DNA from 2 places in the Vibrio hippocampi genome. Region 2 is predicted to be linked to the other one. Evidence: predicted binding sites of a transcription regulator. Region 2 holds the regulator's gene; the other holds the start of a gene.
What was found. Region 2 encodes MetJ, which represses methionine synthesis genes. Its sites were predicted from a motif close to TTAGACNTNTANANGTCTAA; they were not measured.

Region 1 (7,453 bases), 1.5 Mb from region 2:
TATTGAAGCGGCAGGTTCTCGTCCTCAAACACAACATTATAGTTTTCAGTATATTGGCATGCAGGGTGGCGGCTGCAGGTAAAGAAGCGACGACCTTTAAACTCACCTTGCGCGGCGGTCTTGATAGTCATCGGACTGCCGCAACGTTTACAAAAACGCACTTCTTTCTCCGGCTCGATTAGGTCGATATGAGCCGCCAACAATCTGCGTAGCTTACTCACTTGGTAGCTCAGTTTCACGCTTGCACCAATCAGAGGAATACCGGCTGACTTACAGACCTGCATGATCAACTTTTGGCGTTCAACCTTTCCCGGGTGCAGTTTATCACCATTATCATATTCAATAATGACGCGCACCTGCATGGTTCTAGGGTCACAGACGACAAAATCAAAGTAGCTTTTGGCGATCAAGTTGTTGGCTATAAACCACTGTTTTTTGTTCGCTTGCTGTTTAGGCGTAATAATGGTGGACATATTCACCTTAGAAACAATCACACCATGCTCACCCACGGCTTCTTTTAGAGCATTGTAAAACGCTGTCTGCTGAGCAGACATGATTGGACCTTTGACTTTGTATTGATAAGTTTTAGTATCTTCTTGTTTTACAAAATATTTAAGTGCAACAAAAGAGAAGGTCACCAATAAGGCAAGTACGATAAAGATTTCGACCATCAGAACACCGTTATAATCACTATTAAAACGCAGAATATCACCCTACACTACTTTTTGTCATCCAAAGCGTATGTAACCAAGTTACCTCAAGGCAATAATTTGATTAAATGCGCCCTTTGACTCGAATCTTCGAAAGTGCATGATAAAGTTAAAGGAAAGATGTATTCCCAAGTAACCTCAACATGCAGAATTCAGAGGTAATTTGGGCATAGAGCAGAAGGAGTTATCTATGTCTAAAATGAAAGTGTCTAAAAAGAAAATGGCTAAAAAGAAACGGTCTCAAACAGCAATGTTTCCATTCAATCTATCTCATTTTAAACCGTGGCTTTCTAAGCCCGCGGCGGTCTTCGTTGCGCTGTTATTGGTCGCGTGTACGGGTGTTCCAGACAAAGTGACCCCTGTAAACTCGTTTAAACTTGAGCCGTATCTTGGTACTTGGTACGAAATCGCCCGCCTCGACCACAGCTTTGAACGCAATCTCTCCAATGTCACTGCAAATTACACGCTCAACGCTGATGGAAGCGTTAAGGTGATCAATCGAGGCTGGAATACAGTAGAAAATCGCTGGTCCGAGGCTGAAGGCAAGGCGAAGTTTGTTGAACAAGATAATGTCGGCTACTTAAAAGTCTCTTTCTTTGGTCCGTTTTACGGCAGTTATATCGTCTACTATCTCGAACCCGATTACTCGGTGTCACTGGTCAGTGGACCCAATCACGACTATTTTTGGATTTTATCTCGCACTCCCAACATCTCGGAGCAGCAGTTATCCCGCTATATCTCCATCGCCAACGGCGCAGGATTCAATACCGACGCACTCATCTTCCCAGCCCAAGACAGAGCCACCACAAACTAATTCCCTCAACAACAGGAGCGCCCCCGCGCTCCTCCCTATCAACCCAGTTCCCTACCACCTAGCTCCTAGCTCCTAGCTCCTAGCTCCTCAAACCTAAACATAAACCTTTAGTTACAACAATTGACCTGCCTCAGATAATTTAACCATCATTACGGTGTAAAGTACGCGCATTCGTTGTAACAGGTAGTAATGACTATGACCCAAGTAAATAAAGAGCGCTTGATTGAACACTTTTTCGATCTAGTAAAAATTGACAGTGAATCAGGCAATGAGAAAGCCATCGCCGAGACCTTATGTGAACAACTCGGCGAGCTCGGTTTTGCCGTCAGCAAACTACCGGTTCCAGAAAAATACACCAACGGTTTTAACGTCTATGGTCGTCTTGACGGCGAGCTTGAGGGTAGCATTGTATTCAGTGCGCATATGGACACAGTAACACCGGGCATTGGTATTGAACCCATTATTGAAGACGGCATTATTCGTTCTAAAGGCAATACCATCCTTGGCGGTGATGATAAATCTGGCATTGCGGCAGTGATTGAGGCAGTACGTTGTCTTCAAGAAAACAACACCGCGCACAAAACCATTGAGGTGGCGTTTACCGTTCATGAAGAAGGTGGTCTGTATGGTTCAGAATTCTTCGATATGTCCTATATCCAATCAGATAAAGCGATTGTGCTTGATACCGGTGGTGCTATCGGCACGATTGTGACTGGCGCACCGGGTCAAGAACACATTGAAGCGACGATTATCGGTCGTCCAGCTCATGCGGGGCTTGCTCCTGAAGAGGGGATCAGCGCAGCTATGGTTGCCGCTGACGCGATTTCTAACATGAAACTGCTGCGCATTGATGAAGAAACCACGGCTAACATTGGTATCGTTTCGGGTGGTCAAGCGACCAATATCGTGATGCCAGAAATCAAGATTGTAGCTGAAACCCGCTCTCTCAATGAAGCAAAGCTCACCAAGCAAGTGTCTCATATGGTTGAAACGCTGCAAGCATCAGCAGACAAGTTTGGCGCTAAGGTGGAGATCGACTGTCACCGTGCTTATAACGCCTTTGTGATTGCTGACGATCATCCTGCGGTTGTTGAAGTCAAAGCGGTATTTGCGGATATGGGTATTGTGGCTCAAACCAAACATACTGGCGGCGGCAGTGATGCCAACAACTTCAATGCGAACGGCCTACCAACGCTAAACCTATCCACAGGGATGGCGAAAGTACACACCACTGAAGAGTACATCGCGGTAGACGATATGGTCGCCATTACTGACTTTATCGTTCGTTACACCAGCAGCAAGTAATCACAAATGCGCAGGCAAGTCCTGTGCTTTGAGTTTTGAATTAACGGCTGTTGCTTGATACGCAGCCGTTAAAATCCTTCATGTTCATCAATAGCAGCCCGCGCCTCAGCCACAGTGCAACCGGACTGTTGTACCAACTCCATCACAGATATATCGGGATTGCGTTCTAATATCTCGGTCACGGCGGGTTTAAATGGCTCACACGCTTGTTCTATTTTGGCGCTGATCCAAGGGACAGTAATCGCGCTGGAAAAGAGACGTAATTGATCTAACCCTCCTGAAATCTGCCAATGACGCGAGCGACGAATACGCTTAAGCACACAACCGTGTTGTGCCGCCAGTTGAATGATTTCGGCTTTGTTATCGACCCGATGAACAAAGCTATTGAGCTGAATTAAAAGCCTCTCTGTTTCCAAAACTGACCTTGATCCTTTGCCACCACTTTAAAGGTTTTCTCGGCAACGACTCGACCATTGATTTCCATCGTCATATGCCACTCGCCTAGATTGCTTTCTAAGCCATCAATCGGATGCAGTAGTTGGATGGTATCACCCAAATAAAAGTCCCAATCGTTACTACCAACATGCACCTCACCATCAAAAGGTGCGAGGGTTTGCCCTTTTTTATTGATAATGCCCGGATGTGTGATGCAATAACGCAGACGTTCGCCTTTGGCTTTCTTAATATTGACGATAAAACCGAACTCTATTTGAGGCTCCGCGGCAATTTGTGTGGTGAACTGCTGGATTTTCGGCAGATCTTTCGATCCTGAATCCCAAGTGTCATACACACCGTAGGAGACAATTTCGACCACCGCTGAACGTCTTGCCATATTATTGATTCTCTCTCTATTGACTGCATGTGATTTAACTGCCCGATTTTATGATTGCCAGCGTCGACGCATCTTTTCAATGGTTGTCGTGCTGACACCATGAACATTGGGGTAATTTCCGCTGCAAACCACGACTTGCAACTCGGCACGGTACTTGGTTGCCAACTGTTGGTAGGGTTTCATTTCCCACCGACGCACAAAGGTATTCGATACCACCACATCCTTGCCCTCAGCCAGTAATCGTTCTGTCTGTTGCTGGCACCAAAGATGCGCCGCTGGCAACCTCTCTAGGTCAAACTGATATTCCCCTTGCTGATCGACAAAGAACATATCGGCTTCAAGATGATGCCCTGAAAGAGTCTTCGCCAATGTTGATTTACCTGAACCGGGTAAACCTCGAATAAGGGTTAACTTCGCCACCGAACTCTATCCTGCCAGTTATGATTCTTGGCGCAGAGTACCGAACAAAACACTAAGAAACAAGCCATACTCACTGAGTGTCACTTTGCGTTTAATTACTATCGACATTCGACAAAATTTGCGGTAGTTTTAGAAGTATAGCCATCCAGACGACCATTAGCTTAGGGAGAAAGCTGTGCCGATTAAGATTCCAGATCAACTGCCTGCATCGGATGTATTGCGCCATGAAAACATCTTTGTCATGTCCGAGTCTCGTGCTTCTTCACAGGAAATTCGTCCACTTAAAGTGCTGATCCTCAATTTAATGCCGAAAAAAATTGAGACCGAAACTCAGTTCTTACGCCTGTTATCCAATAGCCCGCTGCAAGTGGATATCGAACTGCTGCGCATTGACAATCGCCCGAGTAAAAACACCCCGACAGAGCACCTTGATAACTTTTATCGCCAATTTGAAATGGTCAAGGAACGCAATTTTGATGGACTGATCATTACTGGCGCGCCGTTAGGTCTTGTGCAGTTTGAGGATGTGATTTATTGGGAGCACCTGCAAACCATCATGAACTGGGCCAATAAGCATGTGACGTCAACGCTCTATGTCTGCTGGGCGGCGCAAGCTGGTTTAAAACTGCTTTATGACTTACCTAAGCGTACCCGCAAAGAAAAACTATCGGGCGTTTACCAACACGATATTCATGATCCATTCCATGCTCTGTTGCGTGGCTTTGATGACAGCTTTCTTGCGCCTCACTCTCGTTATGCCGACTTTTCTGCCGACTATTTAGAGCAGAACACCGACCTCGATATCTTAGCAACCTCAGAGGTCGCCGGAGTCTACCTTGCCGCGACTAAAGATAAGCGTAATGTGTTTGTTACTGGTCATCCTGAATACGACTCCCATACGCTGCATAATGAGTATGTTCGCGATCTTGGAGAGGGGCTAGAGCCCGCTATTCCACTTAACTACTATCCCGATAACAACCCCGACAACAAGCCTTGTGCAAGTTGGCGCAGTCATGGGCATTTACTGTTTGCGAACTGGTTAAACTACTGCGTTTACCAACAAACACCTTATAACCTTGATCAATTTAGCGAAGCGAATTTCACTAAGGATGAATAGGTTAAGTAACCCAAATCAAGCACACAGGATGCGCTTGATTTGGGTGGCACGTTTTGCAATTTCCCTATTTGATAACGAAATGCGCCACCAATTGTGTTTGCTCACTCGAAAGCGCGTTCAACGATTCACTATTACGAGCCGACTCATCCACCTCTTCCGCGATTCGTGTCGCCTTCTCTGAAATGTAAGCAATACTCGTCACCACCTCTTTCGCCGTTTGCGTTTGCTGCTCAGATTTATCCGCAATCGAACGACTCATTTGATTGATGGTTGAGAGACGTTGCACGATGGTTTCTAAAGAACGATGGCTATCATGACTCTGATTGACTGAAATCTCGGCTTGCTCAAGATTTTGCTCGACCAATTCCACCGCGGTTTCTGCCTTAGTTTGTAGCGTATCAATCATCCCAGCAATATCATCTGCGGAGTTTTGGGTACGCGTCGCTAATGAACGCACTTCATCTGCAACCACAGCAAAACCGCGCCCCTGTTCACCAGCACGAGCTGCCTCAATGGCAGCGTTAAGCGCCAGCAAATTGGTCTGCTCTGAAATCGATTTGATCACGGTAAGAATGTCACCAATCTGGCGTGACTCATTGGAGAGTTGGTGGATGACTTGAGTCGCATCGACAAGAGAGCTTTGCAGTTGACTAACAAACTTCAAATTCTGCTGCATACCTTCCATATTGCCATGCGCCAATACAGTGATTTGATCCACTTCTTTGCTGGTTTCCATTGCCGAACTGGCGACCTCTTCTGTCGCCTGCTTCATATCCTCAACAGAACCGGCAATCGCTTTGGTTTGCGTCTGTTGCTTAGCCACATCCACATTGGTTTTACTACTTAATTGATGGCTTTCATTGGCAACACCGCTGAGCATGGTCGCCGATTGCTGCACTTGTGCGATCACCTGACTCAACTGCTCACCAAGCTGGTTAACATTGACCGCAATCGCACCTAACTCCGAACGAAAGCCGGTCTCAATTCGATGGGTCAGATCGCCTGATGTCATCTTGTCTAGCGCTTGCATAATACGACTCAAAGGACGTTTTATTGATAGCACTATCGTCACCGATAAAATAATGGCGATCACCGTTGAGATCAGCGCCAACACACCGTTGAGTAACATCGCACGCTCCGAATCATGCTTTGCCTGTTGGGCTGTACGACTCACTAGCGTTTGAATTTCGGCAATAATCCGCTCAAACTCTTCTATCGCAATGTCCATATCCCCAGCAATCTGCCCCAACAAATGGTCACTTTTTGCCGTTAGGTCGATATAAGTTAAATGCTGCTGTAGCACCCCTTGCGGGTTTTCAATCGCTCGCACTAATGTGTCTAAATAAAAAGCGATACTCTCTTTACTTTCAGGCATTGAAAGTGACACTCGCGTCGCTTTATCTTTAAAGCGTTCAATATGCGCCACCAATTCTTGTCGCACTAATTCTGCATCTGCAATATCTTCCATCGCATAGATTTTTTGCAAATAGCGATCTGCCCCGACTCCCTGCGCGATAATGTAGTTGAGGTTGCGATTATTCGTGCGCTGCTTATTGGCTTTGGCAACATAGGCAAGATCACCGACATCTTGTTCAAAGAACTTCCACTTTTCATCAAAACCGTTCAGCTCTTGAGAGGTTTTACTTCGCGCTTCAATACGTTGATTTTTAATCGCAATATGACTTTCTGCATCTTGGAAAATACGTTTTGCCTGACCATCTAATTCATCTAATAAGGTTTGAATCTCTGGGTAAGCATTAAGCTCATCGAAAAATGAACCATAATTTTCTAAGTAGCGCTTTTTCTCCAGCAGAAACTCATCCTCAAGTTCGATTCTCATCTGTGGATCATCAGTGTTAGCGTGTACAAGAACCGAACGATTAAGATTTTGTAGGTTCTGCACCAAGTGGTTCGAACTGGCGAGCAAATTCGTCATTTTAATCGAAGTAATATCAAGCTGATTCGCCATATTTAACTGACTAAAATAAGCAGAACCACTAATCGAAACGACAAATACAATAACAACAGAAAAGCCAATCACAATCCGCTGGATAATAGATAAGTACATTATTAACCTCATACTTATAGTGTTTATTTTAAGGTTTAATTTATTGGTAATAATCAACAGCTCGTCTATTAGATATGCAAACTGTCAATTAAACTTTTTTACTAAATTTAAATGAGATTTGTGACTTTTTTATGAATCTTCACTCTATATTGCTTTGCAAGCAAACAGGCATGATGCTTTCTAACCA
Region 2 (7,453 bases):
AAGTTGAGCAATGACTGGCTTGGCACTGGCCAAGATCTTTTGCATCTGGCTGCGACTGGTCACTTGTAACATCAATTGCCAACGGGATTTACCCGCTCGCTTAGCCATAGGAGCCGGTGTGGGTCCTAAAACGATCGCCTGGTGGTCAAATAGTGGGTGCGCTTCAAGAGAGTGGCGAACTTGACGCAAAAATATTTCGGCGTCGTCCGATTGATTCGCTTCCGCTCTAAATAGAGTGAGAAAGCTGAAAGGAGGCAACATGGCATACTTGCGTTCTTGTAATACACTCTGGGCAAAGTGGTGATAGTCTTTGTGCAGTAAGGTTTGCAGCAGCGAGTGCTCTGGATGGTGCGTTTGCAGTAAGACTTCCCCAGGTTTACTGGCTCGCCCTGCGCGTCCCGCAACTTGAATAAATAGCTGTGCTAATCGCTCAGAGGCGCGAAAATCACTGCTATATAAAGAGGCATCAACGTCTAATAGTGCCACCAGAGTCACATTAGGAAAGTGGTGACCTTTAGCGAGCATTTGAGTGCCGATTAATATCTGATATTCATTATTGCGAATCGATTCGAGCGCATTCTCCAGACTGCCTTTACGTCGAGTGCTATCCCGATCGATACGAATCGCTTTGTATTCAGGGAAGAGTGTCGCGAGTTGCTGTTCAAGTTGCTCGGTGCCCACACCGACGGTGACCAACTGATTAGAATTGCAATTTTGGCATTGATGAATCGTTGGACGCTGCGAGCCACAATGGTGGCAGCGCATCTCGCGGCTGGATTGGTGATAGGTATAGTAAGCATCACAGCGTTGGCAATCGGCAGTCCAACCACATTCATGGCACATCAGGGCTGGGCTAAATCCGCGACGGTTGAGAAACAGCATCACTTGATTGCCTTGATTAAGGTGCTTGCGTAATTCAGCAATTAGCGGGGCAGAAAGACCAGCTTCTAGATACTGCCCTTTGACATCAATAACCTTATTCGTGGTGGGGACCGCTAGACCCGCGCGCTGGCTCAGTACTAAATGATGATATTTACCACTTAATGCGTTGTGCAGTGTCTCGAGCGAAGGCGTCGCAGAGCCTAAAATAATCGGTATCTGCTCTTTGGCCGCTCGCATAACGGCGACATCGCGAGCATGGTAGCGTAGGCTATCTTGCTGTTTGTAGGAGGTATCATGCTCTTCGTCGACAATAATAATGCCAAGATCAGCAAAGGGCGTAAGTAATGCTGAGCGTGTACCAATCACAATGCCAGCGTGATTGTCTCGGGCACTGAGCCATGCGTTTAGGCGTTCACTATCATTGAGCCCAGAATGGATCACTTCCACAGGTACATTAAAGCGTTTACGAAAACGGTTGATAGTTTGCGGCGTTAAGCCAATCTCCGGAACCAGTACCAGCGCCTGTCGACCTTTTTCGACAACCGGTTTGATCATTTGCAGGTAGACTTCGGTTTTACCTGAGCCGGTTACGCCTTCCAGTAAATAACACCCAAACTGGTTTTGGCTGTTGACTGAGGCGATGGCAATCGCTTGCTCTGAATTGACCTTGAGATCACCAGGATCATTAGTGATCACTGCTGGTCTTGGTGGCACGGTCACGGTTTTTTCCTCAGAGACAACCCACCCTTTATCTTCAATGGTCTTTAGCGTAGCGCTACTGATTTCATGATCGAGTAGAGATTGATGGTCACAGGGACCAGACTCTAGCATCATCATCGCTTTCGCTTGTTTGACTGCCCGACCAAATCCCTGCATGAGTTGGTTTTTACCACTGTCGGTTAAACGCCACTGAATCGTGGCAGAGAAGTTGGCTTGCTTGCCTTTACGCAGTGCTGCGGGCAGCGCATTGTTGAGGGTGTCACCTAAAGGATGTTGATAGTATTGACTGCACCAAACGATAAGTTCATACAGAGGCTTTGACCAAACCGGTTGAGTATCAAGGGCTTGTTTTATCGACTTGAGTTGTTCAATAGGAAACTCGGACTGATGACTAAACTCGGTAACGATGCCGACTAAAGTCTGTCGTCCAAACGGCACGGATACTCGACCGCCCACCACAGGAAAGAGGTGAGCAGGAACGAGGTAGTCGAACTGCTTATCTAAGGGAACAGGCAGGGCAACTCGGGCGATATTTGGACGCATAATAGAGAGAACTTAAATCAATGGGATTGGTATTCTATACTTAACTGCGGTGATAAAGTTAGGCTTTCCGGCTCATTTTTGTGCTTTGCCTTTGAAGTGACGAAGAATCGTCACCTAAAGGTGGTGAAAAAAGTGGCAATTTTTGTTGATTCCAAGGTGAGTATTCATTAATATACTGCGCCTTGATGGTATGGTCTAATGTCCCTATCATTGCGATTTACTTTTTAACTACGTGTGGTGTCCGGCTTAGAATCGGATGGCGACACGGCCTAAATATTTGAGGTTTCCCATGAAAGCTGGTATCCACCCAGAGTACAAAGCAGTTAAAGCAACTTGTTCTTGCGGTAACGAGTTTGAGTTCAACTCAACGCTATCTAAAGAGTCAATTCACCTTGACGTATGTGACAAATGTCACCCATTCTACACTGGTAAGCAACGTATCGTTGATACGGGCGGCCGTGTTGATCGCTTCAACAAGCGTTTTGGTGCTCTGTCTAGCAAGAAGTAATTCTGCATATACAGATTCCAGAAAAGGACGCCAATCGGCGTCCTTTTTCTTTGCCTCATAGATAAACACGTCATCAACAAGCGTTATATCCGTTCAAGCTTGCCCTTAAAATATATACCCAAGTTACTTCTGAACTCTGCATCTTGAGGTAACTTGGGTATAGTCACTTTATTAGATGACTGCTCCTGCCAGTGTGATTAAATTCACGATGCCTCTTTTCAATTTGTGTGATCTGGGTAGTATGTGATGTTTTAATTAATAGTTATTAAAACGACTCACAGTAAGGTTACACACTATGTCTGATGACAATCTGATCAACGAGTTTCGCCAGCAAGCTCTTGATTACCATGCCCATCCTGTTCCTGGAAAAATTGAAGTCGCACTGACCAAACCGGCTAACTCAGCCAAAGATCTTGCGCTTGCGTATAGCCCAGGCGTTGCAGAGCCCGTGCGTGAAATAGCGCAAAGTGCGGACAACGTTTATAAGTACACCGCGAAAGGCAATATGGTCGCCGTGATCTCAAACGGGACCGCTATTTTAGGTTTGGGTAACTTGGGACCCTTAGCGTCAAAACCGGTTATGGAAGGCAAGGCGTTGTTGTTTAAGCGTTTTGCAGGATTGGATTCTATCGACATAGAAGTGAAGCACCGCACTATCGATGAGTTTGTTGACACTGTAGCCAATATTTCTGACACTTTTGGTGGCATCAACTTAGAAGATATTAAAGCGCCGGATTGCTTTGAAATTGAGAAACGTCTTATCGAGCGTTGCGATGTACCAGTATTCCATGATGATCAGCACGGTACAGCGATTGTAACCGCAGCGGGGATGCTGAATGCCCTTGAACTACAAGGCAAAGAGCTAAAAGAGGCGACCATCGTCTGCTTGGGTGCAGGTGCTGCGGCGATTGCTTGTATGGAATTGTTGATCAAATGCGGCGCAATGCGTGAGAAGATCTACATGCTGGATCGTAAGGGCGTGATCCATACTCGCCGTGATGATCTGAATGAATATAAAGCACTGTTTGCCAATAACACTGACAAACGCACCTTGGAAGATGTGATTGAAGGTGCGGATCTTTTCTTGGGTGTGTCTGGTCCAGACTTACTGCCTGCGGACGCATTAAAGCTGATGGCTGATAAGCCAGTGGTTTTTGCATGCTCTAATCCAGATCCCGAGATTAAACCGGAGTTGGCTTACCAAGTTCGAGATGATTTGATCATGGGTACAGGTCGCTCTGATTATCCAAACCAAGTGAATAACGTACTCTGCTTCCCATTTATTTTCCGTGGTGCATTAGATGTGCGTGCCAGCGAAATTAATGATGAGATGAAATTAGCCGCGGTTGAAGCAATTCGTCAGTTAGCAAAAGAAGAAGTACCAGAAGCCGTTTTACATGCGGCGGGCGTTGAAAGCCTTAGTTTTGGTAATGATTATATTATCCCTAAACCCATGGACCCGCGTCTATTACCTCGTGTCGCGAAAGCGGTAGCGTTGGCTGCGGTTGAGTCTGGGGTGGCGAGGATTGAGTTGCCTGAGAGTTATATGGTTTAAACTAAACTAAATAGGTGCTAGGTGCTAGGTGCTAGGTGATAGGTGCTAGGGTGATATGGTCCCGTGAAAGTAGACGGGACCTAGATTCTAGGACCTAGGGCCTAAAACCTAGAATCTTATCTCTTACTCTTCATCGAAGGCTTCAAACTCAATACCCATCTCCGTCATTAGCTGTTTGGCTTCGGTTGGGATGTCGTCTGGACGGTCTTTTCTTAGGTCTTCATCGGTGGGTAAGGGTTGACCGGTATACGCGTGCAGGAACGCTTCGCAAAGCAGTTCGCTGTTGGTCGCGTGGCGCAGGTTGTTGATCTGGCGGCGAGTGCGTTCATCGGTCAGTACTTTAAGCACCTTTAACGGAATGGATACCGTGATTTTCTTTACTTGCTCGCTCTTTTTACCATGCTCTGCGTAAGGGCTGATGTATTCACCGTTCCAGTCTGCCATAGCGTACCTTCGTTCCACTGTTTGAAATAGAGTAATTCACAATGGCGCAATTTTAGCGGCATTTACTGCCATATGCAAAGCCTTATAGACGTCTAGAAGTGTTGACGTCTTTTTTCGTAATGGTAAAGTGAACCCATTCTACTTTTATGGACTGTTGCGCTTTCGATATTTTGCGCAGCAGTTCGATGAAAATCTGTAAGGTCAAAATTACTGACGATTGTTAGGCAACAAGCCTAGTATCACAGTTTGACTTGGGTATACTAATTTTCATTAATCGCGTTTGATAAAGGATTTTTCTATGAGCGATCGGAAGCCGTCTACAATTGCCGTACGCACAGGTATCGAGTCTGACACTCAACACCATGCTGTTGTTCCCCCTATTTACCTCTCAACCAACTATGGTTTTCCTGCCTTTGGGGAAGTGCCAAATTACGACTATACCCGCTCAGGAAACCCAAACCGAGGATTACTCGAGCAAGCGCTGAGTGAGTTAGAATCCGGTGAAGGCGCAGTGATCACTAACTGTGGTACCTCAGCTCTAAACCTTTGGGTGTCGACATTTTTAGGTCCCGATGATCTGATTGTAGCGCCGCATGATTGCTACGGTGGTACTTTCCGCCTTTTCAATACACGAGCAAATAAGGGTGACTTCAAGGTTAACTTTGTTGATCAAGTGGATGAAGCCGCATTGGACCAAGCGTTGGCACAGAAGCCCAAGTTGATTCTGTTGGAAACCCCATCAAATCCTCTAGTACGCGTGGTGGATATTGAAAAAATTTGCCAAAAAGCAAAAGCGATCGGTGCCATGGTGGCGGTAGACAACACCTTTTTAACGCCTATCTATCAAAAGCCGTTAGAGCTGGGGGCTGATTTTGTTATCCACTCAACCACTAAGTTCATCAATGGACACTCAGACGTGATCGGTGGAGTGATTATTGCGAAGTCAGCACAAGATGCCGAAGAACTGGCTTGGTGGGGCAACTGTATCGGTGCAACCGGCACACCGTTTGATAGCTATATGACCCTAAGAGGACTGCGTACTTTGGGGGCGCGTATGCGAGTCCATGAAGAGAGCTCACTGGAGATCCTTAAATTCCTCACGACGCAGTCTTTAGTTAAAACGATTTATCACCCAAGCCTACCTGAACACCCAGGGCACGAGATTGCCAAGAAGCAGCAATCGGGTTTTGGTTCCATGCTCAGTTTTGAGTTTGCGGGCAGCTTTGATCAGCTTAAGTACTTTGTGGGTGAGTTGTCCTTGTTTTCCCTTGCTGAGTCTCTGGGAGGAGTGGAAAGCCTTATCTGTCATCCAGCCTCGATGACACATCGAGCGATGGGAGAGGAAGCGCTGGCAAAGGCGGGTGTCTCACAACAATTGCTGCGTTTGTCTGTGGGTCTTGAAGATGCCCAAGATTTGATTGCCGATTTACAACAAGCGTTTGCTAAAACGCATCGTTACCAAGGGTGAATAACAAGATGAATACGAAAAGGCAGCTGCATAAATTTGGTGGTAGTAGCTTAGCCGATCCTGAGTGCTATCGTCGCGTAGCCGCGATTTTACGCGATTATTCACACTGTGAAGATCTAGTGGTGGTCTCTGCGGCAGGCAAAACCACCAATCGACTCATTCAATTTCTTGATGCGCTGAGTAAAGATGGGCGTCTTGCTCATGAGCATCTGCACCAACTTAGACAGTTTCAGTTATCCTTGGTGGATGAATTGCTTAAGGATGAGGAAGCCACCGCCCTGTCTGAGTCGATGAGTAAAGACTTTACTCAGCTTGGTGAACTGACCCTACCACTTTCAGAGGCTGAGCGAGCGGCTGTGCTGGGTCACGGTGAAGTCTGGTCATCTCGATTGTTAGCCGCTCTACTTCGTCAGTCTGATCTGGCTGCCGTGGCGCAAGATGCTAGAGCGTTCTTAAGAGCGGAGCCCGGCACTCAGCCTGAGGTGGATCGTGCACAATCCTATCCATTAATCAAAGAGATGTTGGCACAGCATCAACACCACCGAGTGGTGATTACCGGCTTTATGGCACAAAGCACTCAAGGTGACACTGTACTGCTGGGGCGAAATGGTTCGGATTACTCAGCAACCGTGATTGGCGCATTGGCCGAGGTGGATATCGTCACAATTTGGAGTGACGTGGCGGGTGTTTATAGCGCGGATCCAAGACTAGTGAATGATGCTTGCTTGCTGCCCCTGTTGCGACTGGATGAAGCGAGCGAATTAGCAAGACTAGCGGCTCCGGTGTTGCATAGTCGAACGCTACAACCAGTGGCGCAAAGTGCGATGGATTTGAGCTTACGCTGCAGTTATCAGCCAGAGTCTGGCTCGACACGTATCGAGCGCGTGTTAGTCTCTGGGCGGGGTGCAAAAATTATAACCTCTCTCGATGAGGTGCTACTGATTGAGCTGAGTTTTGCCAGCGGTCATGATTTTGAACGAGCCAAAGAGCAGGTACTCAGTAGCTTATACCGCGCCCAATTAGAACCTTTAGCCTTTGAAGCGCAGAGTGATCAGGCTCGTCTTCGTCTCGCTTATACCACCGAGATCGCGTCTGGCGTGCTCGAACAGCTACAAGATTCAGCCGTGACGGCGGAGATCCGCCTGAAAGAAGGCTATTCCATGCTGGCAGCCGTTGGTGCGGGAGTGACCAAGAATGCCAACCACTGTTTTGGCTTCTATCAACAGTTAAAAAATGCACCGACGGAATTCTTCTTTGAGAGTGAATCTGGACTGAGTCTGGTTGCGCTTCTGCGTACCACTGAGCTTAGTGGCTTGGTGAAGTCGCTGCATAC

Region 1: metA (homoserine O-acetyltransferase MetA) is a predicted target of MetJ. The motif match lies at 4,211-4,230, and genes of this name have one in related genera.

The regions. Positions count from the first base shown of each region.
Region 1 is NZ_CAKLCM010000002.1:751,819-759,271, reverse strand. Features, by position in the region: gene L9Q39_RS05885 (DUF2726 domain-containing protein) at 1-671, opposite strand, end outside; gene L9Q39_RS05880 (lipocalin family protein) at 961-1,524, shown strand; gene L9Q39_RS05875 (M20/M25/M40 family metallo-hydrolase) at 1,720-2,829, shown strand; gene L9Q39_RS05870 (ribosome recycling factor family protein) at 2,898-3,245, opposite strand; gene L9Q39_RS05865 (DUF3859 domain-containing protein) at 3,224-3,661, opposite strand; gene L9Q39_RS05860 (AAA family ATPase) at 3,710-4,081, opposite strand; gene metA (homoserine O-acetyltransferase MetA) at 4,257-5,198, shown strand; gene L9Q39_RS05850 (methyl-accepting chemotaxis protein) at 5,263-7,266, opposite strand.
Region 2 is NZ_CAKLCM010000002.1:2,255,162-2,262,614, reverse strand. Features, by position in the region: gene priA (primosomal protein N') at 1-2,145, opposite strand, end outside; gene rpmE (50S ribosomal protein L31) at 2,435-2,653, shown strand; gene L9Q39_RS12475 (malic enzyme-like NAD(P)-binding protein) at 2,949-4,208, shown strand; gene metJ (met regulon transcriptional regulator MetJ) at 4,332-4,652, opposite strand; gene L9Q39_RS12465 (O-succinylhomoserine (thiol)-lyase) at 4,951-6,120, shown strand; gene L9Q39_RS12460 (bifunctional aspartate kinase/homoserine dehydrogenase II) at 6,129-7,453, shown strand, end outside.